DNA from 4 places in the Halobacillus sp. H74 genome. Region 4 is predicted to be linked to each of the others. Evidence: riboswitches for the same ligand, from Rfam matches in the RefSeq annotation. Region 4 holds a riboswitch; each other region holds the start of a gene.
The links. Region 4 has a riboswitch for S-adenosylmethionine ahead of ACTWPX_RS19030 (methionine biosynthesis PLP-dependent protein). Riboswitches for the same ligand answer to the same signal wherever they lie in the genome.
Positions count from the first base shown of each region.

Region 1: linked by a shared signal. The riboswitch ahead of ACTWPX_RS11785 (methionine ABC transporter ATP-binding protein) and the one ahead of ACTWPX_RS19030 (methionine biosynthesis PLP-dependent protein) in region 4 are both predicted to bind S-adenosylmethionine.
Region 2: linked by a shared signal. The riboswitch ahead of ACTWPX_RS01110 (aminotransferase class I/II-fold pyridoxal phosphate-dependent enzyme) and the one ahead of ACTWPX_RS19030 (methionine biosynthesis PLP-dependent protein) in region 4 are both predicted to bind S-adenosylmethionine.
Region 3: linked by a shared signal. The riboswitch ahead of ACTWPX_RS02315 (5-methyltetrahydropteroyltriglutamate--homocysteine S-methyltransferase) and the one ahead of ACTWPX_RS19030 (methionine biosynthesis PLP-dependent protein) in region 4 are both predicted to bind S-adenosylmethionine.

Region 1 covers NZ_JBQQCI010000004.1:507,471-514,745, reverse strand. The annotation lists gene sufD (Fe-S cluster assembly protein SufD) at 1-974, opposite strand, end outside; gene sufC (Fe-S cluster assembly ATPase SufC) at 994-1,779, opposite strand; gene ACTWPX_RS11805 (hypothetical protein) at 2,015-2,155, opposite strand; gene ACTWPX_RS11800 (carboxymuconolactone decarboxylase family protein) at 2,382-2,747, opposite strand; gene ACTWPX_RS11795 (MetQ/NlpA family ABC transporter substrate-binding protein) at 2,814-3,671, opposite strand; gene ACTWPX_RS11790 (methionine ABC transporter permease) at 3,702-4,370, opposite strand; gene ACTWPX_RS11785 (methionine ABC transporter ATP-binding protein) at 4,363-5,388, opposite strand; SAM riboswitch class I at 5,468-5,579, opposite strand; SAM riboswitch class I at 5,810-5,915, opposite strand; gene ACTWPX_RS11780 (TlpA family protein disulfide reductase) at 6,005-6,424, shown strand; gene ACTWPX_RS11775 (thioredoxin family protein) at 6,745-7,056, opposite strand; gene ACTWPX_RS11770 (toprim domain-containing protein) at 7,067-7,275, opposite strand, start outside.
Region 2 covers NZ_JBQQCI010000001.1:219,690-226,964, forward strand. The annotation lists gene ACTWPX_RS01085 (efflux RND transporter permease subunit) at 1-1,019, opposite strand, end outside; gene ACTWPX_RS01090 (TetR/AcrR family transcriptional regulator) at 1,144-1,989, shown strand; gene ACTWPX_RS01095 (hypothetical protein) at 2,166-2,621, opposite strand; gene ACTWPX_RS01100 (NAD(P)/FAD-dependent oxidoreductase) at 2,672-3,889, opposite strand; gene ACTWPX_RS01105 (DUF2188 domain-containing protein) at 4,039-4,236, opposite strand; SAM riboswitch class I at 4,383-4,492, shown strand; gene ACTWPX_RS01110 (aminotransferase class I/II-fold pyridoxal phosphate-dependent enzyme) at 4,607-6,304, shown strand; gene metX (homoserine O-acetyltransferase MetX) at 6,325-7,275, shown strand, end outside.
Region 3 covers NZ_JBQQCI010000001.1:480,976-488,250, reverse strand. The annotation lists gene uxuA (mannonate dehydratase) at 1-817, shown strand, start outside; gene ACTWPX_RS02340 (SDR family oxidoreductase) at 817-1,662, shown strand; gene ACTWPX_RS02335 (bifunctional 4-hydroxy-2-oxoglutarate aldolase/2-dehydro-3-deoxy-phosphogluconate aldolase) at 1,693-2,334, shown strand; gene ACTWPX_RS02330 (LacI family DNA-binding transcriptional regulator) at 2,525-3,529, shown strand; gene ACTWPX_RS02325 (hypothetical protein) at 3,627-3,761, opposite strand; partial or broken gene ACTWPX_RS02320 (SIS domain-containing protein) at 3,783-3,971, shown strand; SAM riboswitch class I at 4,166-4,267, shown strand; gene ACTWPX_RS02315 (5-methyltetrahydropteroyltriglutamate--homocysteine S-methyltransferase) at 4,371-5,492, shown strand; gene ACTWPX_RS02310 (aldo/keto reductase) at 5,612-6,598, shown strand; gene ACTWPX_RS02305 (ArsR/SmtB family transcription factor) at 6,722-7,105, shown strand; gene ACTWPX_RS02300 (LysE family translocator) at 7,164-7,275, shown strand, end outside.
Region 4 covers NZ_JBQQCI010000011.1:16,214-23,488, reverse strand. The annotation lists gene ACTWPX_RS19040 (bifunctional homocysteine S-methyltransferase/methylenetetrahydrofolate reductase) at 1-242, opposite strand, end outside; gene metC (cystathionine beta-lyase) at 229-1,425, opposite strand; gene ACTWPX_RS19030 (methionine biosynthesis PLP-dependent protein) at 1,422-2,540, opposite strand; SAM riboswitch class I at 2,716-2,825, opposite strand; gene ACTWPX_RS19025 (flavoprotein) at 2,942-3,346, opposite strand; gene ACTWPX_RS19020 (hypothetical protein) at 3,405-3,737, opposite strand; gene ACTWPX_RS19015 (DUF4385 domain-containing protein) at 3,822-4,268, opposite strand; gene glsA (glutaminase A) at 4,276-5,229, opposite strand; gene ACTWPX_RS19005 (cytochrome d ubiquinol oxidase subunit II) at 5,521-6,546, opposite strand; gene ACTWPX_RS19000 (cytochrome ubiquinol oxidase subunit I) at 6,563-7,275, opposite strand, start outside.

The DNA.
Region 1 (7,275 bases), on a different contig from region 4:
GATTTATCCTTCATAACACCGTGCTGAAGAATATAACCGTCAGATCCTTTACCGAAGTGAGTAATGTTTGCTGTGAAGTTCTGCTTTTGACTTCCACGACCAATCGCTACGGTCTTAGCATTTGAATGTGAATTATCCCCGATAAGGTGGGTGATATTCTCAGAAACGGTATCTCCTTCGTTCATTTGTCCAAGTGCCCATTCAATGACTGCATCACGATAGGCAACACCACGGCGGTTTGTGTAGACCGTCGTGCCAGCTTCAAAATTGTCAACAGCGCCAAACGATACCTTTGCGCCATTTTTTGCAATGACTTCTGTAACGATATTTGCTGATGTTTTTTCTTCTTTATTATGAGATATATAATTTTCTACATACGTTACGGAGCTATTTTCTTCAGCTACAACCAGAATGTGGTTGATCAGAGAAGCTTTAGGATCTTCCTGCCAAAAAATCGCTTGAATAGGGTCTTCAATTTGTACGCCCTTAGGAACATACAAGAAAATACCGCCATTCATCAGTGCAGCATGAAGAGCTGTTAAACGGTGCTCATCTACATGCACAGCATCATTCATATAATATTTTTCAACCAAGTCACTGTGCTCTTGGAGTGCAGTAGAGATGTCAGTGAAAATAACACCTTGATCCTTGAGTTTTTGATCAATTGTTCCATATGCAACTGTATGATTCCGTTGAATAACAAGGTTTTGTTGTTCTTTTTCTTCATCTAAGAAGTTTTTAATCTCTACAGGAAGATCATCCAGAGAATCTATCGGATCACTGGAAACGTGATGATCGAATTCAGTGAAGTTCCATTTCGAGATATTCGTTTTATCTGGTTTTGGTAATGGAAGAGATTCAGATTTCTCCAAGGCGCTAAGACGAAGGTTTTTCATCCATTCCGGCTCTTGTAAGCCCTGGGAGAATTGTGTGACATACTCTTTATCGTATGGTAGTGAGACTTCTACTGTCATGATTACCCTCCTATCTTGATTACGCTTTTTGGCCGATTGTTTCATCTTCGATGCCAAGTTCTTGTTTAATCCACTCGTACCCTTCTTCTTCCAGGCGGCGAGAAAGTTCTGGACCACCGGATTTCACTACGCGACCTTGCATCATAACGTGAACTTTATCTGGAGTGATATAGTTCAGCAAACGCTGATAGTGGGTAATGATCAAGCAACCAAAATTTTCGTTGCGCATTTCGTTGATACCTTGTGCTACAACTTTCAAAGCGTCGATGTCAAGACCAGAATCGATCTCATCAAGAATTGCGATCGCTGGTTGAATCATCATTAATTGAAGGATTTCATTTCGTTTTTTCTCACCGCCGGAGAAACCTTCGTTCAAGTAACGCTGGGCCATGTTTTTATCCATATCAAGTGTATCCATTTTTGCGTCCATTTCTTTAATGAACTTCATCAATGAAATCTCATCGCCTTCTTCCCGATGCGCGTTGATAGATGAACGTAAGAAGTCAGAATTTGTCACTCCACTGATTTCACTTGGATACTGCATTGCAAGAAATAGACCAGCCTGCGCACGTTCGTCTACTTCCATTTCAAGAACGTTCTCGCCATCAAGCAATACTTCACCTTTTGTCACTTCATATTTAGGATGTCCCATAATTGCAGAAGCCAAGGTGGATTTCCCTGTTCCGTTGGGTCCCATAACAGCGTGGAATTCACCACCGTTGATTGTTAAATTAACACCTTTAAGGATTTCTTGACCTTCAATTTCTACATGAAGATCTTTAATTTCTAAAGTTGATCCTGACATAATGTATACCTCCAGTATCTATTATTATCGAATGTCCTGGTTGATAGGGATCAAAGAACCATTCTCAATTTATTCTCATTACAATCTTATATCATTTAGTATTTGTTATCAACTTTTTCCTACTAATATGAATAGAAGAAACCAGTTTCACAAATCACCAATATTTTCATTACTCATCCTTATTATAACATGAAAAAATCAGGTGGCTAAAGACACCTGATTCAATCAAAATAAATTATCTATGCAATTGACGGTCGACCTGGGCAATCATTTTCTGACTCTCTTCGAATTCACGTTGGCGCTTTTCTTCTACTTCTAATCGCGTATCCAACTTTCTGCTGTACTCCGCATAACTCATGTTATGCGCTTGGTGCATGGCTTTCTCCATATCAGCAGTGTAATTCAATTGCAGATCGTCACTAATAACGAATCAATCCTTTCAGATTATTTACATAATTTAGAATATCACAGCATTATACGTTAGACAAAACACCGTGAAAGTCCAAATAAGACCCTCAACTGTCGTTTGGTGCGATGTAAGCGTTTAATTCTTTTCTGTTTAAAGAATACATCTTTTTTTCTTTAATATTCAAATTATTCAATCAATTGATACTAGTTGTTAAATCCATATATGCATCCTGGACGAGGGTAACGGCTTGACTGAGAGCTGCTCCTCCACCAAAAGCAGCAGCTACGCCACAAGCTTCAAGGATTTCTTTTTCTGACGCCCCTTGATCTACACAACCTTTGGTATGATAAATCATACAATATTCATCTTGAGCAACGATACTGATCCCAAGTGCCATCAACTGCTTATGCTTTTGGGAGACATCCCCCTCTTTAAAGCACTCTTCTGTGAATTGGCTGAATTTATGAGCCACTTCCGGCATATGGTCTGAGAATACCCCTATACCTTCTTTATAATCATGTAAATATGTCTGAGTCCATGTCATATTTTTCTCTTGCATCTTTTTACCTCCTAAAAAAATAAAGTGACTGCCGTTAGTATCAACAGCAGTCACTCATTTTATCCGTTATTCTGCATCACCAGAAACAGGTACAACGGCTCCATTATACTCTTCTTTAATGAAGGTTTGGATTTCTTCAGAGCGAAGGACTTGTACCAATTGATTGAGTGCTTCATTATCTTTATCTTTGCTTTGAGCTGCTACCACATTAACATAAGGCGAATTCGTACCCTCTAGAATTATCGCATCTTCTTTTGGTGACAGGTCTGCTTCTATAGCATAGTTCGTATTAATGGCAACTAGTACATTTTCTTCACGCTTATAAACTTCTGGAAGTCCTGCAGCATCAACACCCGTATCAAATTCGATATTTTTAGGATTTTCAACGATATCATCTACCGTAGCATCCACTTTTTCAACATTCTCATCCAATTTGATCAGTCCTTCTTTTTCTAATAAGGAAAGAACTCGGCCATGAGTAGAAACAGAACGGCTCATAACAAGTGTTGTACCTTCTTCTACATCCTCCAGGTTATCATATTTTTGAGAATAAACTCCGATTGGTTCAATATGAATCCCACCAAGGTTCACGAAATCAAATCCATCATTCTCTTCTTCTTGTAATTCTAAATAAGGAATGGTTTGGAAATAGTTAGCATCAATACGTCCTTCAGCCAAATCTTTATTAGGTAAAATGTAGTCTTGATACTCCTCAATCGTTAATGTAATGCCTTTTTCTTCAAGAAGTGGTTTCGCCTCTTCCAAAACCTCCGCATGAGGAACACTCGTTGCCCCGACTTTAATTTCAGAGCTTCCTTCACTTCCTCCTTCTTCAGAACCTGAAGTATTATCTTCAGAAGAACCACAAGCAGTAAGTACAAGTACAAATAATAAGGCAAGTGCGCCTGTCCAAATATTTTTCATTTTATAAACTCTCCCTTTAATATATATTTTTTATCTTTTATCCAATTTACGGGTTGCTAAGTCCCCGATGAATTGGAAAATAAAAACAATGATAATGATGATGACAGTACACATAAACACTACATCCCAGTTACTACGCTGGAATCCATAGAAATAAGCAAAGTCACCTAAACCACCAGCTCCGATCGCGCCTGCTACAGCGGTATAACCAATCAATGCAATGGCCGTGACAGTAATCCCGGAGATTAGTGCTGGCTTTGATTCCGGCAGCAGTACTTTGAAAACGATTGTTGAGTATTTAGCCCCCATTGATTTGGCTGCTTCTACAACACCTTTATCCACTTCTTTCAATGCAATTTCTACCAGACGTGCATAAAATGGCGCTCCTCCTATGATTAAAGCTGGCAAAGCGGCTTTAGGTCCTCGAATCGTACCCATTAAGAAATCCGTAAACGGGAATAATAGCAAAATCAGAATAATAAATGGAATGGCACGAAATATGTTAACAAGCGATGCTGTGACCCAGTTCAGCATTTTATTCTGCCAGAGCCCCCCTGGACCAGATAAATAAAGTAATAAACCTAGTAATAATCCAATAACGAACGTTCCAGCAACAGAAATCAGTGTCATATAAATGGTTTCATTTGTAGCTGTTATCATGTCTTCCATTCTTACGTTCGGAAATAACTGATTAAACATGAGGATTCACCTCCACTTCTACAGAGGTCGATTCAATATACTCTATTGCTCTCTCAATTTCACTCTGTTCCCCGTCAAACTGGACGAACATTGTTCCGTACGCCCCTTTTTGGGTTTGAGTGATTTTCCCATGAAGGATATTTACATCTAACTCGAATTTTCTTGATATATCACTGATTAAAGCTTGGTTAGTACTCTCACCAACAAAGTGAAGCTTAATGATTTCACCAGTTCGATAATTATCTTTGATCAACTGCATGGAAGTTTCTTTTTCCGGATCCCCCATTACTTGGTCCACGAATCTTTTAGTGACTTTTTTTTCTGGATGTAAAAATACATCTAGTACATCACCTTGCTCAACGATTTTCCCCTGTTCCATGACAGCTACTTGGTGACAAATTTTGCGGATGACATGCATTTCATGAGTAATGAGAACAATCGTCAAGCTTAATTTTTCATTGATATCGACAAGTAAGTCTAAAATTGAATCTGTAGTCTCGGGATCCAAGGCAGAAGTAGCTTCGTCACAAAGCAGCACTTTTGGATTATTAGCCAAAGCTCTGGCGATTCCAACCCTTTGCTTTTGTCCTCCACTCAATTGTGAAGGGTATGAATTGCCGCGCCCACTCAGCCCTACAAGTTCAATCAATTCATTAACCCTTTTTTGGCGGTCTCCTTTGGATACCCCTGCAATTTCTAAAGGGAAGGATATATTATCATAGACCGTTCGTGACCATAAAAGGTTGAAATGCTGAAAAATCATCCCTATTTCTTGCCTGGCGACTCTAAGCTTCCCTTTACTTAAAGCTGTCAAATTTTGATCATCCATAGTAATACTTCCTTCAGTGGGGTCCTCCAAACGGTTCAAAAGTCGAATGAAGGTACTTTTACCAGCACCACTGTAACCTATTACTCCATAAATTTCTCCTTTGCCTATATTTAGACTTAAATCATCCACCGCTCTAACTTCTTGGTCTTTCGTATGGAAGATTTTCGATAAGCCTTCGATTGAAATCATGGTGTCTCCCTCCATTTCAAAAAAACGCCTTACTGTTATGAGAACAGAAAGGCGTTTTTGTGTCGTCTTAATATCTGTTCTCTCATCTGCCAAAGGAATTTCAACTTTGCAGGAATTGGCACCTTACCAAGTTTTCACTTGCCGGTTGCCGGGCATCACAGGGCCAGTCCCTCCGCCACTCTAGATAAGAGATTTTAGCATATTAACTTATTATTACTTTAACTCACTTTAGCATCACAAGATGGATTCTAGCACTGTGGGAATTTTGTGTCAACTATAACCCGTGGTATTTCGACAAATTTCAAAATTATTTGGATGAATGAGTGTCAAAGTATCCTTTAACAAACGACCGCAATGATATCCTCTATCAACTGAAACTAAAAAAACCCCTTCAAAATAGAAGAGATTCCCTGTCTGTCTCTTCTCATCTGTCAAAGTCTGATGACTTTGCTGGAATTAGCACCGTGCATTATTTTGCCGGTTGCTGGGCATCGTCGGGCCAGTCCCTCCGCCACTCTGGATAAGTGAAGATGTCGTTATGAAATTATAATATATGTTAGCATGGGGTTGAGAATAACGTCAAACGTTAATTTCATCTTATACAAGGAGAATGATTATGAAAGAACAAGCCCCTCATTTTGAACTCCCTTATATTACTGGAGAATCAACTTATAACCTGGAGGATGACATAGAGAAAGTTATCGTCCTGACCTTTTGGACCTCTTGGTGTCCTGATTGTGGAAAAGACCTTCCCAAGAAAGAACAGCTTTACAGTACTGTGGATCACGAAAAAGTGAAGATGGTAACTATAAATGTTTCAGGAAGGGAACGGGATGTAAAAGAAGGCGTTGAATTCGCTGAAAAGTTTTTAAATCAACCGACTCTCGTTGATGAGGGACGTATGACATATGACTTGTATGCTTGCCAGGGCGTTCCGACGACGATCATCATCGATCAACAAGGAAACATTCATGACCGCTTTGGCGATCAAGCATCCTTTTTGGATGTTGTAGAATCTCTCGGTGCCCTAATTTAGATAACATCAGCAACACCCCCTAACACATTACTATGGATTACTTTTCATATAAGGTCGTGGCAAGGGAGAGTTCAATGCATTGTCATCCGACTCCTTTTCTTTTACTCCCTTGTCAGGACTTCCCTTTATGGGGGCAGTGCAGGAAAATCATACATAACACCACTGGAAATAACTCGAGTACTTTGACTTGAATCAAAATATCAAACCAGCACTTCGACTTACAATGTCTTCTTCTTTAAAAGTCACCAACATAAAACTCCTCCCAATTCGTAATTTCGCAAGAGGAGGAGCCCTTCGTCATTTCCCGGGTAATTATTAACTTATTCTACATAGTTAGATATTTTGTCCCTCATAAATGGAACAGAATGAAATGCATAAATTTTTTCAATCACTTTTCCTTCTCTGGTCACCAAAAGGCAGGGAACACTTTTAATCTTAAAGTGCTCCATCAGTGATGGGTGAAGAGAAGCGTTCATTTCTTGGAAAATATCTTTTTCATACAAAGCTTCCAATGTGGAAAGCATTTTTTTCGCCAAGTGACAGGTACCGCAAAAAGGGCTTTGTACAAAAGTGAGTGTTATTCTATCAGCACGAATCATTTCTACGGTTTCATTAGGTACAAGTTCTTGCACAGGAGTCCTCCTAAATTAGATAAATCGGTTTTACATTGAAATGCCTGCTCAGCAAAGCTCTAGCTATCTCGGGCTCAGGGGTCGCCGCCACTTCACGAAAAGCTTTGTCAATATAAATATGTTCTGCGTGGGGGAGCTCTTCAGTTAATTGCTTACGCAACTTATAGCCTGAATCGTCTTCATCAACTAAAATATAGACAGAGCGTTCATCCAAATTAA
Region 2 (7,275 bases), on a different contig from region 4:
ACAATTTGGAGGGAAATTGAATCTTCGCCGTTTGTACGGGAAATGGATTCTGCTTCTCCTACCACTTCAATATCAGCGATCTCGCCTAATGCTACAGTCGGAACTCCTCCTGACTCATCCATCGACTGTGGGATGTCCGCCCCGGTTTGGCCAGATGTCCCCTCAGACCCTTGTGGCGGTGAAGCTGCTCCAGCCTCTCCCTGGCCTCCTGGAGATTCTTGAGAGGGTATCTCCGCTCCAGATTGTCCAGGCATCTGCCCTGCACCACCGGAGTTGGGTATGGCAGGCAACTGTAGCTCTTTCAATTCCTCTACACTCGTCACATTTCCATCTAAAACGACGGACTTTTGGGTATCGTCAAAGGTGTACAAACCAAGAGGGAAAGAAACATCCGAGCCTTGAATCAAGTTGGTAATCGTTTCCGCATCCAACCCACGGTCACTCAGCGCTTCTTCATCTAAATCAATTTGGACTTCTTGAAGCTGTTGCCCGGACACTTGAACATCGGCTACACCTTCTAAACCTTCCAATTTCGGTACAATTTGCTCTTCTACCGTCGACGTCAATTCTTCAAGTGACCCCTCTCCGTTAAGGGCACTTAAGCTGACCACGGGGAATGCATTGAAGTTCAGACGTGACACAGAAGGCTCCTGAGCATCCTCCGGTAAAGAAACTTGCTCAACTGCATCTTGCAATTCATCCTCTGCTTCATCTAAACTTTTATCAAAGCTGTATTCCAGCTGGAGTGAAGAAGCGTTCTGATATGAAGTCGAACTAACCGTCTTGACTCCACTCAAATTACTCACTTGCTGCTCTAATGGCTCTGATAATTCATTAGCTACTTCTTCAGGAGTAGCTCCCGGATAGACCGTCGTCACCGTAATGATCGGTGGCTCTATATCAGGTATAGTCTCCAGTTTCATATTCAATCCTGCATACAAGCCAGCAGCAGTGATTAAAATAGTCATTAACCATATGGCAAATTTGTTATTCATCGAAAAGTCGATGATTCTTTTCATAATACTCTCCCCTTCAATTGACCGATTAGTCACAACCAAATATAATATAAATGACCGACCAGTCATAGGTCAAGGGGAAATCGTTAAATGTGTGATTCTTTCCAGGAAAGAAGGAGCGGAAATTATGGACCAAAAATCAATATATATCATAGAACAGTCCATCAAACTGTTTGCCAAAAAAGGCTTTAGCTCAACGTCTGTTCAAGAGATTGCTAAGGAATGCGGAATATCAAAAGGGGCATTTTATCTTCACTTCAAAACTAAAGACGCCCTTTTATTTGAAATCTTCAATTATTATTATCATCGCATCCAAACCAAAATAGAAGAGATTCAAAACCTTGATGTCGATGCTCGCACCAAATTCACAAAACAATTACAAGTGACATTTGAAGAACTTGCCGATCACCGCGAGTTCATTATTATGCAAATAAGGGAACAGGCTATTCCATTCAACGAAAATATCGATGGTTTTCTTAAACAAATGCGACTGAATTCTTACTTATTTTATAAAAAACACCTTTTGAACATCTATGGAAGTCACGTCGAGGAGACAATTTGGGAAGTGAGCTTTTTATTGCAGGGAATCTTTAAAGGATATATGGATTTAATCATAATCGAAGGTGCCGATTTAAACTTCGAAGTTTTGTCCAAAGCGGTGTTGCGGCGCACGGACTTTATTATAGAAGGCTTTGAACAAAGTGGTGACCAACCAGTCATTAATGATGAATTCATACAAAAAATCATTCCTGAGGCATTAGAAGGTCATGGAAAAGATCTTCTCCTATCGAAGCTTCAGGAAATCCGAGCAGATGACGATCAAGAAATACAGGACACAGTTGCTGTGCTGCTGGAAGAAATGAACCGTGAGTCTCCTCGCACGGCTATATTGAAAGGGATGCTGACAAACCTAGAAAAAAACAAACATTATGAAGGTTTCGTGTCTGAAGTACGCTCCTTTTATCAACTTTGAGTTAAATTGCTGGAATCGCTACGAGGAAAGAAATCCATTAAATATCATTAATATTGTAATCAGGAAATACAGGCAAAACGATTGAACGGCTTTCACCATAGAGCGAAAGCCGTTCAATCGTCATTGGCTGATTCAATATTCTCGGCAGGAGTCCATCCACTTCTACGCTGAACTTTTTATACTTTTTCAGCTTCTACGACTTCATCTAGTATAGGGTAAACAGCTTCTACCCCTTCTTCAGCTACTAAACAGGCCACACCCAGCGGCGTTTCCCAAAAAGAATCAGGTATATAAGGGTTTTTCAGTCCGGCAGGCTGATAAAGAGAGCGATAAATCCGATTCAGGTGCTGCCTGGTAACTTCTCGTTCTTCTCCATTCTCCCCACGTGCCAAAAGGAAAACATAACGCATTGACTGAAACAAATTATCGCCAGGCATGAATGTATATTCTTTAAAGAATTTCAATTGTTTTTCTGCCTTTTCTTTTAAACCCGATTTGACTGCCAAATCTTCAAGGTGCTCATTTAAATGCCGGTACACGAGTTGGAATATTCTCCTTTTTTCATCCTGCATGACCCGGTCTGTATAAATCTCTTGCAGTTTCTCATAGGCTGAGTCTTTTGACCATTCCATTCCTTATCACCTCTCTCTTAATTAATTCGATATAAAGAAAGCGATTCCTTTTATTCCTTTTTATAGCCGAATTGCTCTGCTTCCATCTCAACGACTGTATGGAGCAAGGGGAAATCTTTCGTATCTTCTGCTAGATGTTTTCCTACATTCGGGGCCAGCTTATTCCATGCCATCGGGTTAGCGGCGATAGATTGGAATAAAGCCACTTCATTTGTTGTCCACTTCCTTAGTGATTGAATGTATTCAAGTGTCAATTGAAATCCAGGGAGGAGCTGCTCATCTCTTTTTTTCACAAAAGATGCCATTGCTTCAGCCCAATCTTGTCCGTGATCCACCTGTCTGACAGCTTCAACTAAGTAAAAGGATTGCATGAAGGCATCATTGATACCGAGACCCGTGCTGGGGTCTTTACTATGACCGGCATCGCCAATCAGAGCCCATCCCTTTCCATAAGCTTCCCTGAAAAAGTTTGGCATACCGGGTGTCCCGATGATTTTCCCTTGCAAACGGGCTGACTCCATACGCTTCTCCATTCCATAATGCTGTTGATAAATTTCTTCAAATTTCTTTTCAGGATCTTTCATCATTGTTTTGAATTCTTCCGGGTGAATTTCCAATCCTAGACAATCCCGCCCTTCCTCCATGGGAAAAAGGAAGCCGATTCTCCCTTCATGCAAGAAAATTTCGGTCGTAGGTTCACTCAAAGGCTGTATTCCTTCATAATAACCGTAAAGAACAGGGCGAATGGGGTCTGTTTGCTTGTACTTTTCTGCATTGACCCAATGGGCAATATTTGAATTCTTTCCATCTGCCCCCACGACTAAATCACTATGTACATGGAAAGTGTTACTTCCCTTACCGATTTGCAATCCACCCACTTTGTTCCCTTCCCACAATAATCCTCGAGCAGGACTTTTGGGCATGACAGTGATATTCGGATATTCTTTTGCTTTTTCTATCAAAACATAATCCAGCTGGTCGCGTTTTGGAATAATTGTATAGGAAAAGCGAGGCCCTTCTACAAAGCTCGCCCCGATATATGTACGCATACGACGGACTTTGCGTAAGCCTGATTGCTCTAAACGATCCAGCACACCCAGCTCATTCAAAAACTCTGTATGCGACATATAGTGTGTTGATAATGTATCACTTGGAAAATCAGCTTTATCTATGAGCAATACTTTCTTTCCTATTTGTCCTAATAATATCGCTAAACTAGAACCCGCCACTCGAGCTCCGACTATAATTACATCAAAACGATCATCCATCCGTGCACTCACCCTTAATCATTCTTTTTCTATTATTACCATCTTAACGAAGGATACCTGAATAGTGAAGCGGTCTTCGTTCACAATGATAAGATAAGCTTACTGTTTTTTCCCAAATAAAAAAACTCCCACAACGGGGAGTTTTCAACTTAATAAGTTCGTTCCTCTTCTACCTCATGGTTTTGATCTAAGATAGAAAGCTTACTCGGCTTGTTCTCCTTAGCGATCGCTTCAGCCTTCTCCACAGCTGTATCGCGCTCATCATATTCATCTGTCGGAGCGACATCCTCAATTTTCACAAACCATCCAGTTACATCTTTATTAGGTACAACACTATATTGTTTCATAAATCTTCACTCCTTCATTATTGACTTAATAGACATTTCCCATTGTTGAAGAAATTCAAACGTGAAGGTAATTGCAAAAATAGTTTGACAATATTACAGCGTCCATTTATAATTTCAAACAAGTCAGACTAATCGAATAGAAACAACTCTTATCTAGAGCGGCAGAGGGACTAGGCCCTACGACGCCCGGCAACCTTCAAGGCAATCCTTGAAAAGGTGCTACATCCTACAGGTCAGATGATCTGAAAGATAAGGGGAGGTATATTATAAATAAAGCCCTCTTCTTATTAAACAGAAGAGGGCTTTTCTTATTTCCTTCCATCACCCCTGAGGATTCCTAGAACTACTTTCAATCAAGGAGGAATTTTCGATGACACGACCTTTCCATACGTACGGTGCTGAAACCCAATTGCTTCATGGTGGCCAAGAGCCCGACCCCACTACAGGTTCAAGGGCAGTGCCGATTTATCAGACCACCTCTTACGTGTTTAACGACACAACACATGCCCAGAACCTTTTCTCTTTAGCGGAACCAGGTAATATCTATACAAGGATCGGAAATCCTACAGTGGATGTATTTGAACAACGCATCGCCCTATTGGAAGATGGAGCAGCAGCAGTAGCCACGGCATCCGGGATGTCTGCCATCACCATGGCCATCTTGAATGTGGCTCATGCCGGTGACGATATCGTTACCTCAACCAACCTTTACGGCGGGACCTACAACTTATTCGTCCATACACTCCCTCGTTATGGTATAAATGTCCATTTTGTTGATGGGAACGATTCCGAAGCATTCAATAAAGCAATCACCCCGAATACAAAGGCAATTTTTGCTGAAACGATCGGAAACCCTAGCCTCGATGTGTTGGATATCGAAGGTGTTGCAGATGTAGCTAACGCCCACCATATCCCATTAATTATCGATAATACATTTGCAACTCCTTATGTATGTAAACCAATCGCCTGGGGCGCGGATATTGTTATTCATTCAGCTACAAAATGGATCGGGGGTCATGGTACTACAATAGGCGGAGTAATTGTCGATAGCGGCCGCTTTGATTGGAACCATGATAAATTCCCTGGTTTTACAGAACCTGATGAAAGTTATAACGGCATTCGTTTCGGTATAGATGTCGGGCCTGCTGGTTTTGCAATCAAGCTTCGTGTTCAGCTGTTACGTGACCTCGGTGCATGCCTCAGCCCTCAGAATGCCTTTTTATTGCTACAAGGATTAGAAACCCTTCATTTACGTATTAAAAAACACGCTGATCAGGCACTTGAAGTCGCAGAGTACTTGAAGAATCACAAGGGGGTTGAATGGGTCAACTATCCTGGCCTAACCGATCACCCGACCCATCAGCTAGCTGAGAAATATTTCAACTATGGATATGGTTCGATTGTTGTTTTCGGTATTAAAGGGGACCGCGAAGCAGGACGTAAATTAATTGATCATACTACCATTTGGTCCCATGTCGCAAATGTCGGCGATGCCAAATCATTGATTATCCATCCAGCATCAACCACTCACCAGCAGTTGAGTGAAGAAAACTTACAAAAATCAGGTGTAAAAGAGGAACTTGTACGTTTGTCTGTAGGACTAGAGTCTGTGGAAGATTTGATACACGACCTCGATTGTGCAATAGAGCACGCGACAGGATATAGCCAGCCTTATGGTACTGCAAAAAATCTCGCAGAAAAAATTCTTGTCTCTTCTCTGTCTAGATCGAATGGAGAAATACGTCAAAAGGTGATTGCTATCATCCAATCTTCTGACAAAAGTCATGGAAACGAAGAAAAGAAATTAGAAAGGTTAGGCTTCAAAGTTATTCCATTACAACAAGTAGAAGATGTAGTTGATTTAACTTCACCAGTGGATATTGTGTACGTGGACCGTCTCGATGAGGAAATCCTTCAAATAGCTGATTCTATACACCCTTCCCTCATCTGGTCACAAAAACCTTATAAAAGCGAAAGTGATTATATTTTCTCTGGGTTGAATCTATACGAAGCCATCATCACTATTCAATCAGGGAAAGACATTACAACTACTCTGGTATCTGTATAAAAAGAAAGGAGGCATCAAATATGTCATTGAAGAACCCCACCAGCCAACCACTTACAAGCAGTTCTATAGCCATCGGACCTTTCACTTTTGAATCTGGTGAACATTTGAAGCATGTTGAGCTTGCTTATGAACGTTATGGTCCTCAAGGGGCCCCTGTCATCCTCGTATGTCACGCCTTGACAGGTAACCAAATTGCGGTGGGATCAGACGAAGAACCAGGCTGGTGGGCAGGATTGATCGGAGATGGTTGTCCAATAGACACCAAACATTTTCAAGTCATTACATTCAATGTATTAGGAGGCTGTCACGGCTCTACCGGCCCTGCTAGTATCAATCCTGAAACAGGGAGAAAATACCGCCAGAGCTTCCCTGACGTTACGATACGTGATATGGTTCACGCCCAATACCAAGCTCTGCAAAAATTAGGTGTCAAAGAAGTCCAGGCCGTCGCCGGTGGTTCTCTTGGTGGAATGCAAACATATGAATGGGGGCTTCTTTATCCAGGTTACATGAAGCAGTTGTTCATCCTGGCTGCTACTCCCTATTTAAGTGATTATGGCATTGCCTTCAATCACATCGGGGCACGCGCCATACAAACCGACCCGCAGTTCAAAGAAGGCTATTATGAATCGAATGACCAGCTGCAAGGTTTCGAAATTGCCCGGATGACAGGTATGGTCACCTATAGAAGCAGTACACTTTTCCAGAAAAGGTTTGCACGCTCTCACAATGCTGAAACTTCATATAACATTCAATCCTACCTGGATCACCAAGGGGATAAAATTAAAGAACACTTCGATGCCAACAGTTATCTTTATCTCCTTCAAGCTATGAATAATCATGATATCGGCCGAGGGAGGGAAGGTTGGAAGACAGCAGCCGAAAAATACGAAGCAGATTTATATACCATCAGCTTTGAACATGATCTTCTCTATCCTTGTGCCTTAATCAGCCATTTCGCTGAATACCCG
Region 3 (7,275 bases), on a different contig from region 4:
TATTAAGACAATAGAAAAGCTTGCAAAGGTTGGTGTGAAGGTTATCTGTTATAACTTCATGCCTGTGTTCGATTGGACGCGGACGAATTTGTTCGAAGAAATGGATGATGGATCGACCGCACTTTTCTTTGAGAAGGAAAAGATTGAAAACATCGATCCTATTGAGCTTGTAAATAGTATATCGGAAAATTCCGCCTATACGATGCCAGGCTGGGAACCTGAACGACTCGAGCATCTGGCTGACTTGTTTGAACAGTATAAGGATGTGACAGAAGAAGATTTATGGGCGAATTTACAATACTTCTTAGAAAGAATCATACCTGTCGCGAAAGAAAACGACATTAAAATGGGGATTCATCCGGATGATCCACCTTTCTCTGTTTTTGGATTGCCAAGAATCATTACGAACAAAGAAAATTTGCAGCGATTCTTGAACCTTGTAGATGATCCATACAATGGCTTGACTCTATGCAGCGGTTCCCTCGGAGCCAATCCGAATAACAATGTACCTGACATGGTGCGTGAATTCGCGGATAGAGTTCACTTTGCCCATATAAGAAATGTGAAAATCTATGAAAACGGGGACTTTATCGAAACCTCCCACAGGACAAAAGATGGATCAGTCGATATTTACGATGTAGTGAGGGCCTATCATGAAAAAGGGTTCAATGGTTATGCACGACCTGATCATGGCCGTCATATTTGGGGAGAGGAGTGTCGTCCAGGGTATGGACTCTATGACAGAGGTTTAGGAGTTATGTATTTGTGGGGCATATGGGACTCCTTGGAAAGATATGAAGGAAAGGACAATGTCTAATGATACTCAATGAGAATTTGAAAGGTAAAGTAGCTGTCGTAACGGGCGGTAGCGGTGTCCTTTGTGGAGAAATGGCAAGAGAACTGGGCAGACAAGGAGTAAAGGTGGCTGTCTTGAATCGCAGTATCGAATCAGGAAAACAAGTAGAGCAGGACATTAGGTCAGAAGGCGGCACAGCATTGGCATTGTCTTGTGATGTCCTTGATATCAAAAGTGTCCGGCAGGCAGAAGAGAGAATTACGGAGGAGCTTGGAGTTTGCGATATTCTCATTAACGGTGCTGGTGGCAACCATCCTGATGGTACGACAGCGAACGAAACCTTGAAGGAAGAGGATCTCGATAAAGCGGATTTATCCACTTTTTTTGATATGACGACAGAAGGGTTTCAGTTTGTCTTCAACCTCAACCTAGTCGGAACGTTTATACCAACGCAAGTATTTTCGAAAAGAATGATCAACCGCGAAGGGGCGACGATTATCAATATGTCCTCAATGAGTGCTCCCTCTCCAATGACAAAGGTCCCTGCTTACAGTGCAGCGAAAGCAGGTATTGATAATTTCACCCAGTGGCTGGCCGTACATATGGCGGACGTTGGCATCAGAGTGAACGCAATTGCTCCCGGTTTCTTTCTTACTGATCAAAACCGGGCGTTACTAACCAATGAAGATGGTTCATTGACAGAGCGTGCTCATAAAATCATCAGCCAAACCCCTAAGCAACGCTTTGGAAAACCTGAAGACTTGCTTGGAACTTTAATCTGGCTGGCTGATGACGAGATGTCTGGTTTTGTCACAGGTATCACGGTCCCTGTGGATGGTGGATTCCTCGCGTATTCCGGTGTGTAAAAAATAGATTAAAGGAAGGAGGAAGATATCATGAATAGAAATCTTTTCGACCACATGTTATCTTCAGGTATTGTTGCTGTCATCAGAAAAGTGGATCCAGCTAAGGTGAAGCCTCTTGTTCAGGCATTTATCGACGGGGGAGTGACAGGAATAGAGATTACGATGGATTCGGAGGATGCCCTGCGGGTCATTACGGAAGTGAAAGAGGAGTTTGAAGAGAAAGCAGTCATCGGTGCTGGGACGGTAATGAATAAGGAACAGGCAGAAAAGGCGATTTCAGCAGGTGCTGACTTTATATTTGCTCCGATTTTATGTAAAGAGACAGTCGAATACACAAAAGAACAGGGGGTTATTATGATCCCTGGCGTATTTACTCCCACTGAAATGCACCTTGCAGATCAATGGGGAGCGGATATGGTGAAGGTTTTCCCTGCCAATGTGCTTGGGCCGAAGTTCCTGAAGGATGTCAGCGGACCTTTAAGCCACATCCAAATGATGCCAACTGGAGGCGTCAATCTTAATAATCTTCAATCCTTCATGGAGGCTGGTGCGGTAGCTGCGGGAATAGGAGGTTCTCTCGTTAATAAATCGTTGATCGAACGTGAGAATTGGACAGAACTTCAAGAACTGGCAGAGCAATATGTGGAGAAAGCGGGCTTAGTCAAGGTGTAAGGGAAAATGCCTTATCATCTCTCCAAGTTATAGGGGGCTCATGGCAAGACAGCCGCATCCTCGTTTCTAACCTTGATAACTGAATAGGGGGAATAAGTGGATGGAGTCGCCCTTCACTTGTATACTCTAATAATAGGTGGGCTAACCGAATTTATTATACGGAATATATTTAAAGATATGGAGAGTTCAAATGAAAACGGTGACTATTTCCGATGTTGCTACACACGCAAAGGTATCAAAGAGCACAGTTTCTCAATATTTAAATAAACGATATGACTATATGGGTGAAAAGACGAAACAGAGAATTGAACTAGCAATTGAAGAATTGGGTTATCAACCTAATATTGTTGCACGAAGCCTTAAGCAGAAATCTACAAAGACGATCGGAGTGATTGTAGCAAATATTCTACACAACTTCACAACAGAAGTAACAAGGGCGATTGAGGATGTATGTATCAGTTCTGACTATCACACCATCATATGTAACGCAGATGATGACCCTGAAAAAGAAAAGCATTATATCGAAATGCTACGAGCGAAACAAGTAGATGGGCTGATCATCTTTCCTACAGGTGATAACAGAGGATTATATGAAAAAATGCTCAAGGATCGCTACCCTGTCATCTTTTTAGACCGTAAAGTGGAAGATATTCCTATTTCATCAATCTTATTAGATAATGAGATGGCTTCAGGCCTGGCTGTAGAACACTTCGTTCAAAAAGGTTACAGTCGTATCGGCATGATAACCACTTCTATCATCAATCACATCACGCCGAGGTTAGAACGTATTCAGGGTTATGAAAAAGCCATTCATAAAGAAGGGCTTCCTTTTGTTGAAGAGTATGTGAAAAGTGCGGAGCCTACGAATATCCAGCGGGTGCTTGAAGAGTTATTGGACTTAGAAGAACCTCCTGAAGCAATCCTCGCCGGAAATGACCTTGTATTGATCGAAATATTGAAATACGCAAAACAAAACGGTATGAAAATTCCTGAAGACCTGGCTGTCATTGGTATTGATGATGTTTCTTTTGCCAGCTTCTACACACCAGCGATTACAACGGTGGCCCAACCAACATTTGAAATAGGAAAGATGGGGGCCGAAGCTTTACTGGATAAGATCAGGAATAACAAAGTAGAAGATGAACTTCTAAATTACAGATTCGATCCCCATTTAATGGTCAGGGACTCAGTTTAGAGAAAACATATGAGGTGTTAGGTTGAATTTGCAATAACAGAGATAACGAATTATTTTTGTTTGAAGAAAAATTCCGAGATGACAGTAGCTGGAGGAATTAATCCACATTACCGCAGGTTTCAGCGTAACCCCCGACAACGTCATGGTAGGAATGGTGATCATAAAGCACGGAATCCTGTCTGTCATTGCTTCCAAATGAAAGGAGAGATAGAGGACCTATGAAGCACATCATCCAAACCGTCTCCTGTCCACGGCCACTCGTATTTTCGTTTCAGGCGAAGGACGATCTGGTTTGATGGGGAAAGCTTTCGCTATGCGGTTGATGCATAGTGGGTATGAAATTTACGTAACAGGAGAAACGATTACACCAAGTATTGAAAAAGATGATTTATTAATTATTATTTCGGGATCAGGAGCCACCTCATCACTTCTTCAATATGCTGGATCTGACCGATTTCCATGTCAATAAACCGACGACGCATCTGAGGGCTCCCTTTGACAAGATTGAGAAAATAATAGAGCGCTAAGTGAATATACTCTTGTGTGAATTTTTCCGGGGATAAAGATCATAGTTCAGAATAATTTGTCAATTTCTGGTTCTTCCTGTATAGTAGACTTTAAAATCAAATACATTGTTTCTTATCCAGAAAGGTGGAGGGACTGGCCCGGTGAAACCTTAGCAGCAGACTTTCGATAGTACTGTGCTAATTCCAGAAGCGATTTGCTTGGAGATAAGAAGAGAAAATGATTCGTATTCCATTCAGCCCCTCTTCTTATATAGAAGAGGGGTTATTTTGTTTCATGTGAAATCACAAATCATAAGGAAGGCGGGGATAAGCCCATGTCAGTATCAACAGAAAGAAATGTGAAGAGACAACCATTCAAAGGAGATCATGTCGGCAGCTTTTTACGTCCTGAACGTCTGAAACAAGCACGCGCAAAGCAGGAGAGAGGAGAGATTACAGAACAGGAATTAAGAAAGATTGAAGATGAAGAGATTATTAAATTAGTAGAAAAGCAAAAGGAAGCGGGCTTGAAAGCTGTAACGGACGGAGATTTCCGGCGCAGCTGGTGGCACTTCGACTTTCTTGAAGGACTGGATGGGGTCGAAGGGTTTGAGGCTGAGCGCGGATTGAAATTTGATGGGGTGGAAACGAAAGCGCGCGGAATCAAAGTGACAGGGAAAGTGGGTTTCACCGATCATGATATGATAGAACACTTTCGTTTTCTGAAAAAGAACGCAGGGGACGCGGTCGCCAAATTAACGATCCCAAGCCCTAATATGCTTTTATTCCGAGCGGAAAGGGAAGAGGGTATTTATGAAAGTGATGAAGCCCTTGTCGATGACCTGATAGCTGCCTACCAAGGGTTCATACAGAAAATTTATGAGGAAGGATGCCGCTATCTTCAGCTTGATGATACATCATGGACGACTTTCTTTTCTGAAGAAGGACGCACATCCATCGAAGAGAAGGGAAAAAATCCAGAGGAAGTGGCAGAACTGTGTGCACGTGCCATCAATGAGGCGATAGCAAACAGACCAGCGGACATGCTCATCACAATGCATATCTGCCGGGGGAATTTCCGTTCCACCTTTATGACAAGCGGCAGTTATGAGGCGCTTTCTGAAACGATTTTCGGAGGATTGGATGTCGATGGACTGTTCCTTGAATTTGACGATGAGCGCTCCGGAGGTTTCGAACCCCTTCGTCATGTCCGGCGTCCAGACCTTTCGATCGTTCTCGGCTTGATCACCTCCAAATTCGGTGATTTGGAAGATCCGGAACGAGTGAAAGCGCGTATTTTGGAAGCGTCCGATTATGTAGCAATGGACCAATTGTGTTTGAGCCCTCAATGTGGATTCGCATCAACGGAAGAAGGAAATGAAATTACTGAACAACAGCAATGGGGTAAAGTACGTCATGTGGTGAACATTGCCGACGAAGTGTGGAATGAAGGGTAAATAATGTTTTAATAACCTTCCAGCCGGCTACACATAGAATGTACCGTTAATTGGTAGATGATTTATTTTTCTATAGTTGGTTATGCAACTATAGGTTTTCTCAAAGGAGGAATAGATTCATGAAATCACTAGAGAATGCACTGAAACATAAAGTAGGACTAGGTACCGCACCTTTAGGTAATATGTTCCGGGACGTGCCGGAAGAAGAAGCGCAGAAAACAATCCAAACCGCTTGGGACCAGGGAGTGCGCTATTTTGATACCGCCCCTTTTTATGGCGCTGGTTTAGCAGAGATCCGGGTAGGTGAAGTGTTATCAAAATATAATCGTGATGACTATGTGATAAGCACAAAAGTAGGTCGTTATATGACTGAAGAAACAGAAGAGAATGAAGGTCTGTTCGAACATGGCCGTAACAATCAAGTCATCACAGATTACACGGAAGTAGCAACGAAAAGGTCGATCGAACAGAGTCTGGAACGTCTACAAACCGACCGTTTGGACATGGTCTTCGTTCATGATGTTTCTCCAGATTTCCATGGTGATGCATGGACCGAAAAGTTTGAACAAGCTAGAAAAGGAGCTTTCCGCGTGCTGTCCCGTCTTCGGGAAGAAGGTGTCATCCGTGCCTGGGGACTAGGTGTCAATACGACAGAACCGATTGAACGTGCGATGGATCTGGAGGACACAAAACCGGATATCTGTTTATCTGCTACGCAATATACCCTTTTACAACACGAACAAGCATTACAGGGTATGATGGCAAAGGCTGAAGAAAACGATGTGGACATTGTGGTCGGAAGCCCTTATAACTCCGGGGTACTGCTTGGCGGTGATCATTATAACTATGAAAAAGCGGGCGATGACATTATTAATCATGTCAATCAACTGAAGGAAATCGGTGAAAAATACAATGTTCCGTTGAAAGCAGCTGCTCTTCAATTCTCAACAGCTCACCCGGCGGTCAAGTCAGTGATTCCTGGTTCCACACGTCCGGACAGAATTAAAGAAGACCTAGAAATGATCCAAATGGACATTCCGAAAGATTTCTGGAATGAACTTGTGGACAAGGGCTTTGTTTCAGCTGAGGCTCCTCTGCCGCAATAAGAATTGAATAGTAAAAGCAATCGAGTATGAAATCGCTGGGATTTCATACTCGATTTTTTGTGTGGAGAAGATGGATTTTATTGCTTTCCCTCATAATATTACGGCTCCCTTTCAGCTGTATGTATGGGAATTGTTAAAGATTTGACAGTCGTAATGTATTTCTTTATAATTCGAAATATGTCGAATTATAATAATGAAAACTTAAACAAATTCAGCGAGATTTTCAAAGCCCTATCCAATGTTCACCGGCTGAATGTTTTTCTATATTTAGCTGAACACTGTACTCCAGGGAAATCCAGTACCGATAAAGAGATGAGGATGACGGTGGGTGAATTAGGAGAGGGATTAAATATCGCCCCGTCCACTGTTTCCCATCACCTTCGGGAACTAAGGCGTGCTGGATTGATACGGATGGAACGTAACGGGAAAAATATTGAGTGCTGGGCAGAACAAAAAACAGTAGATCAGATGGTTATGTTTTTTCAAAACTCTAAAGGGAGGGAATAATTTTTTAAACAACAATTCGATATTTTTCGAATAATAGAATTGAGGAGGTTTTAGTTAGATGTTTCAATTATTGTTAAGCGGCCTTATCATTGGTGTCGTTTCATCGCCCACGTGCCCAAGTAATGGGGAAGAAATAAAATATGGGACCAAATATGGTTTTTATTCTGCCT
Region 4 (7,275 bases):
ATTTCTTTGACTTGGTTTTGTAGTCCGTAGCGGGTCAGCTTTATATAATTAGCGCCATAGGTGTTGGTCTGGATGACATCGGCTCCAGCATTTACGTAGGCACGGTGAACATTCAACACTTCTTCAGAATGGGAAAGGTTGAGATCTTCAAAACAACGATCGATCCCATAAGAATAGAGTAGTGTCCCCATTGCGCCATCGCCGATCAGTGTTTTTTGCTGTAATGCATCACGTAAGTTCATGATTCACCCTCCTGTTCGTCAAAAAAGAGTAAGGATGGATTTGCTTCAATGCCTGCTGAAAATCTTCGATGAGGTCTTCAGGTTTTTCCAGTCCAACTGATAAACGGAGTAATCCATCTGTAATGCCCCGTTTTTCTCTTTCCTCTTTAGGCATAGAAGCATGAGACATACGGGCTGGGTAAGAGAGAATCGATTCAACGGCACCTAAGCTTACAGCATAAACAGGAATTTCTACCGCATTAGTGAACTGTCTAACAGCATCTTCATCCCGTAAACGGAAGGAGAGGATCGCTCCTGCACCCTCGGATTGATAAGAATGAATCGAGTTTCCTGGATGTGATGAAAAGCCAGGATAAAAAACTTCCTCAATCAATGGGTGTTTGGTAAGTTCTTCGGCGATTTTCGCTGCAGAGGCGGAGGATTGGGCAAGACGGCAATGCAATGTCTTCAATCCGCGTAACACGAGCCAACAATCGTGTGCCCCAAGAATCGAACCGAATGAATTTTGTAAAAAGGATAGTCGTTCAGCGAGGTCGGGTTGATGAGTGGCAGCCAAACCTGCGACGACATCGCTGTGACCGGCGATGAACTTTGTTGCACTGTGAAGGACAAGATCTGCCCCCAGTTCCAAAGGACGCTGCAGAGCTGGCGTCATGAAAGTGTTGTCGACAAAAGTCCAACAGTCGTTGGCTTTGGCCAGCTTAGAGACAGCTCTGATATCCGTGATTTTTAATGTCGGATTGGATGGGGTCTCAATGTAGACAAGCTTTGTATTCGGCCGTATGGACGTCGCTACAGCATGCAGGTCGGTCATATCTACAAATGTGTGATCGATTCCAAACCTTTGAAGAACGTCATTGATCATGCGGAATGTCCCGCCATACACATCTTCTGAAATCACCACATGATCCCATTGAGATAGCAGCATGAAAGAAGTTGAAATGGCAGCCATTCCTGAAGCGAAAGCGAACCCGTCGGTGCCATTTTCAAGCCCGGCAATCGTATCTTCCAAAGCTTTTCGTGTCGGATTGCCAGACCGGCTGTAATCATAAGTCCCCGGATTATCAAAATCCTGTTGGTGGAACGTGGATGCTTGCTGAATCGGAACACTCACGGCTCCTGTGTGGGGGTCGAACTTGTAGTCACTGTGTAACAAACGTGTTTGCAAAGAATGATCGGTCATTGGGCTAACTCCTCCTTAGGTAATTGACTCAGTGTCTGATCGAGGTCGTGCAATAAGTCATCGATATGCTCAATTCCTACAGAAAAACGTAACAGCCGGTTGCATACTCCGTAACTGACCCGGATTTCTTCAGGAATATCCGCGTGGGTTTGAGAAGCCGGATAAGTGATGAAACTTTCCACGCCTCCTAAACTTTCTGCAAAGCTGATAAGGTTTAAGTTTCGTAAAAAAGGGTCGATCCAGGCTTCAGACTTAAGCCTGAAAGAAACCATTCCGCCTTTACCTGGATAAAAGATTTCTGTAATGGCAGGGTGCTTTTCAAGGTGCTGGACGACAGCTTTTGCATTGCTTTCATGTTGTCTCATCCTCAGCGGGAGTGTCTTCATTCCCCTCATTACCAGCCAAGAATCGAAAGGGGAGAGGACGGCCCCGGACGTATTTTGATGGAAGGCGAGTTTTTCGTTCACTTCCTGACCTTTACTGACCAGTAATCCTGCCAGTACGTCATTATGGCCGGCTAAATATTTTGTAGCGCTATGGATCACCACATCCGCTCCTTCTTCAATAGGCTTTTGCAGCATTGGAGTGTAGAGGGTGTTGTCTACAAGAAGGAGTAAGTCATGCGCTTTTGCAAATGATGAGATTTCCTGGATATCAGCTGTGTGCATCAATGGATTTGTAGGTGTTTCAATATAAACAGCCTTGGTTCTACTATTTATATAGTTTTTGAGATTTTGTAATTGATTGCTGTCACAGTAGTGAAAGACAATCCCATAACGTTCATGTACGTGTTCAAAAAGACGGAAGGTACCTCCATATAAATCTTCAGAAACAAGGATTTCATCGCCTTGTTTGAAAAGGGAGAGAGCTGTCTGTATCGCGGCCATTCCAGAGCTGAAAGCGAACCCCGCTTCTCCGTTTTCAATATCGGCGATAGATGATTCGAGTATTTTCCTTGTCGGGTTACCTGTTCTGGTGTAGTCAAACCCTGTGGATTCACCAAGCCCTGGGTGACGGTAAGGGGTGGAAAAATAGACGGGCGGGTTGATCGCCCCCGTCGGTTCCTCTCGTTGATTGCCAGTTTGGACGAATTTCGTATCAGTATGTGGACACATATGGATGCTCCTTTTCGCTTCATGTTTATAGTTGAGTCAGAGTGTTGAGCTTCTACCAATTCCCGATTGTTGAATAAGGAAGGTGGTTCCAGCTAAGGCTGTTAAATTGAATTATTCAAAAAATAAAATAAAAAAAGCCTTCTTTAAGAAGAAGACTTTGTGGTTTCGGTCCTTCTTCTTATCTTTCAAGTTGATCGACAACTTGCTGGAGTTAGCACCTTTCTGGGTATACCAGTGGTTGCTGAGGCTTCACAGGGCCAGTCCCTCTGCCTCTCTTGATAAGAAATTCAATTGTGTTTTTATTTAATGTTGCTGACTACTCTACACTACTCAGAATGTTTTGACAATATGTCAGAAGAATTTTTTTGTATAATTTTGAAAATGGTAAAAAAGCCTCCTCGTTATGAGCAGACTTTTGCTGAATCAGGGTTTTTGACACCAGCTTCAATATAAGTGCGTACGAGCTGCCATTTCCCATCTTGATTTTGAAAGGTATTGAAGAACAGGTTGGACGTTTCCAAAAGTTCACCATCGAGTCTTATCGATACCCAGAATGAGGCAAGCCATTCATTTTGATTCAATGGAATGATCGTGTTATCGGTATAGATCCAATCCATGTCCTTGTCGGCAAAATAATCAAAAGCCTGGCGCCACCCCTCAATGGAATCATTATAATGGTAATCAACAATTTCACCACTACGGATTTCCCTTGCTTTCAATTCTTTAGAGATTGTCTCCTTTAAGAAGTCCAAATCCTGCCGACGTGCTTTTTCTTTGAATTTTTTAAAGAACTCTTCAAATGTCATATGTGGAATCCCCCTTATTTGAATTAACATTCAATAAGGAAGTGGGGATGCCTTCCAATCAATGACAAATTCCTAAATTGAATGCGACAGTTTTCAACTGGATAGCTATGGTTCCAAGCCAGAAAATGTGGGTAGTGAATGCGATACTGTACCACATTCTCCTTTTAGTTATACGGTTCCTTTGTTTGAACATGTAGGTAATTAAAGGAACTGTAAGCAAAGAGAAGAAAGTAGTCAAACCGAGCATTCCTTGGTAATCTCTCATCCAAATAAATTCATTGAAGAGCGGAACGATGATAGTAGGAGTATAGATGACAGAAAGGAAGTAGGAGCCCATTGCCCAGGAGACGATCATAAAAATAAGACTTAGGAATAGGGGGAAGGATTTCATAAGATGTTCTCCTCGTTTAACATTATTCCGATAAGTTCACTCGGGTTAATGTTATCCTACGTTTGAAAACCGAAAATGTCAATCTTATCCGTACTGTTTTAGGTGTGCTTTTTTCTTTTTCAAATACACGTCATCTTCACGGGCTTTTATCCATTTCTCTTCAAAAATGCACGCGGATTCAGCTTTTTCTTCATTGATGTCCCGCTTCCTGATTTCACCGTGATCATCGTATTTTTTTCCGCCTTTATAGTTGGCATACCTGCGCGCACGTGTGTACCCCATTTGCAAAAATTTCCGCGCCATGTCCATGCCGACGAAATCATTTTCTTCTTTATACCCTAGAAACATTTGATGAATTTTCTCAGAGGACTCCTTTGCGATTTCAGGTGTTTTGAATCTCCAATGGGGGAGGATCTCACTTTTATAGGGTTCCACAAGTAAAACACCTTGTTCTCCTCTGCCGACTCGGTATTTTTCCGGATTTATCCGAAAGTCGGTATTTTCAAAATCGATATCGTAATTAAAAGGCATATTCCGTTCACCTTCCATCCGTGTTCTCAAGACCAAACATATTCAGTTCCAAGTCCTGTGAAAGTTTTTTGATTAAAGCACCGCCTGCTGTGCTATTGCCTTTTTCATCAATAGCCGGTGCTACTATGCCGACACCCATATTTCCTGGGATTGTACCGATGATGCTTCCAGAAACTCCGCTTTTACAAGGGAAACCCGCTTCGACCGCATAATGACCGGAAGAGTTGTACATGCCAGAAGACATCATGATCGCTTTGACTGTACGCAGATGGTGTGCGGGAATTAACCGTTCATCACTTTCCGGATTGTAACCCCCCTTAGCGAGGAATAGGCCGACACGGGCGAAATCCTCACAGCGCATCATGACGGAATTCATCCGGTAGTAAAGGTCGAGAGCTTCTTCTACATTAGTAACTAACGTTCCGGTACTTTGCATGAAATAGGCAAGGGAACGGTTTCGCGCACCATTTGCTTTTTCCGATTTATAAACTTCTTCACTTATTTCCAACTGATCGTGATTCGTGATTTTCCGAAGAAAGTTCATATATCGCTCAAATCGTGTCTCAACGTCTTTTCCTTTGATGAGCGCCGCCACTGCAATTGCTCCCGCATTGATCATCGGATTGAATGGTTTGCTCGTATCGTAGGATTCAAGTTGGCTGATGGAGTTGAAAAAGTCGCCCATCGGCTCCATTCCAACTGTTTGAAACACCCGGTCTTTTCCAAAGTCTTGCAAGGCGAGCATCAACCCGATGATTTTCGAAGTGCTCTGCATCGGGACATACTGTTTTGTATCCCCAGCAGCATAGCATTCGCCATTTGTCGTAATGATAGAGACGCCTAGATGATCTTTTATGGTTTCATCGTATTCGGGGATATTCATGTTGACGTTCCCGTTAGCGGCATAGGGCCTGCTGTCTTCAATGGCTTCCTCCAGGTATTCATTAGTCAATTCCTGCATTGTTTCTCTCCTTTATTTTGGTCTGGAATATCTTGGCGTAAAATCACTTTAAAGGTTTACTTGAATACCTCGCAGTGGCAAGCCACTTGCTTATTGTCCTGTATGAATAGGTAGTAGTATGTACCCTTTTGGAAGGTACGTGTAACTTTCATAACAAAAGCAGCAAACCTCTTCTGGGTTTGCTGCTTTGGGGGAACTATAACATTCCATTCATCCCGTGAAGAAAAACCACTTCAAGGTATGAATGTTCTTAAGCTTGTCGAGGCTGCCCAAGGCGCTTCCACATTTGAATCATTCTTGTTTCAAGTAACGGCGGTCTTTCAGGAAGAGTCGCCAGAAAAGGATGAATGCAGGAATCAAAATTCCAAATCCTGCTCCATAGACGATCAACATTTGATAGAAAATGTCCGGGCTTGTAAATCCGTCTTCCACCGTCAAATCAGGATAGATTAAATATGGAAGGTGAGCCGATCCGTAAGCATAGATAGCGACAGCATATTGAAGAATGATGCAGATGACTGCCATCCGCGCCTGTCCCCGCTGCCTGTCCTTTTTTTTGATAAACAGAAAAGCATAGCCGATCAAAAAGAACAAAAGCGAGAAACCGAACAACAGCCAATTTTCTTGGATGTTTTCAACAACCCATGAGGCTTCTGAAGGGAATGTTCCAATTGTCAACATTGCCACGGCTATACTCACTGGCCCCAGCCAAATGGCATGTTTTCGAAACGTGTGATATGCGCTCCAATCATCTGCTTCTTTTGCATAATCCATCAAAAAAACGGCTGAAATGAACAGCTCTGTTGAGAGTCCGAATGCGATGTGCATATACAGGGTGGGATGTGTGAGAAGCTCCACGTATTGTAAGCGCGGGTACTCGTTTTCAAAGCTGACGAAACCTCCAAGGGTAATAGGTAAAATACTGACGAGTAAGGCGGGGATGATCAAACCAGTGCATCCTGAAGTGATCCTCAATGTATCTTTATATTTATCAGCATGGTGCTGGAAGACCATGAATGTTGTCCGAACCGTCAGTAAAAGTAGGACAAGGGCGACCGGCACTAAGAGGATGCTGCCTAACAACGTCGTTGCAAAGGGGAAAAACATGACTACGGATACCACGAAAATAACAAGGAAAACGTTCGTCACTTCCCATGTCGGGGAGAGAAATCGGTTAGCGATTTGCGAAGCACCTGTCTCGTTGTTTTTGCCATAAATCATTCCCCAAAACCCTGCCCCGAAATCCAGGGAGCCCAGAATCGCGTACACGAAAAGTAAACTCCATAATATGGTGATGGCTAAAGTAGATGCTTCCATAGACGTCTGTCCTTTCTCAGTTGGTCTGGGAACTCAAATCATTGCTCACGGGGTTCCGTTTGAAGTAGTACTTCATGACAAATCCGGTGACAAATAATAGCGTAATATAAAGAGTCATGAACAAATAGAAGAGGAAGCCCACACTATTTGATTTAGTGGCGGCATCTTCTGTACGCAGTACGTCGTTGATTGTCCAGGGCTGTCGTCCGATACAGCTGAAACACCAGCCGGCTTCAATCGCGATCATTGCAAGTGGACCACTGACGACAAGGGTAGCGAGTAACCAGTTCGGCAGCTCTTTTTTTAAGATAAGCTTCCAAAACAGGGCTGTAAATGCCACGAGAATCAGTACAGAACCGATGCCGACCATCACATTGAAAAGGATGTGTATATAAAGGGGAGGCCATAGTTCTTCTGGATATTCATTCAAACCGATCACTTCTGTATCAAACCGGTCACCCGCTAAAAAACTCAATCCAGAGGGGACCTCGACAGCGTATTTGACCCGCCGATCCTCAAGGGAGGTATATCCGCCTATGGAAAGAGGAGCGTAGCGGGTCGTTTCGAACAGTCCTTCAGCAGCTGCTAATTTACGAGGGTTATATTCGTGCAGCATCTGGGCCGTTTCATGACCATTGATCGCTGTCGCCAAAGACATCAATGCACCGAAATATAAAGCGATCGTGAGCGCTTTTTTATGATAATTACGCTCTGCTATGGAGATTCTTC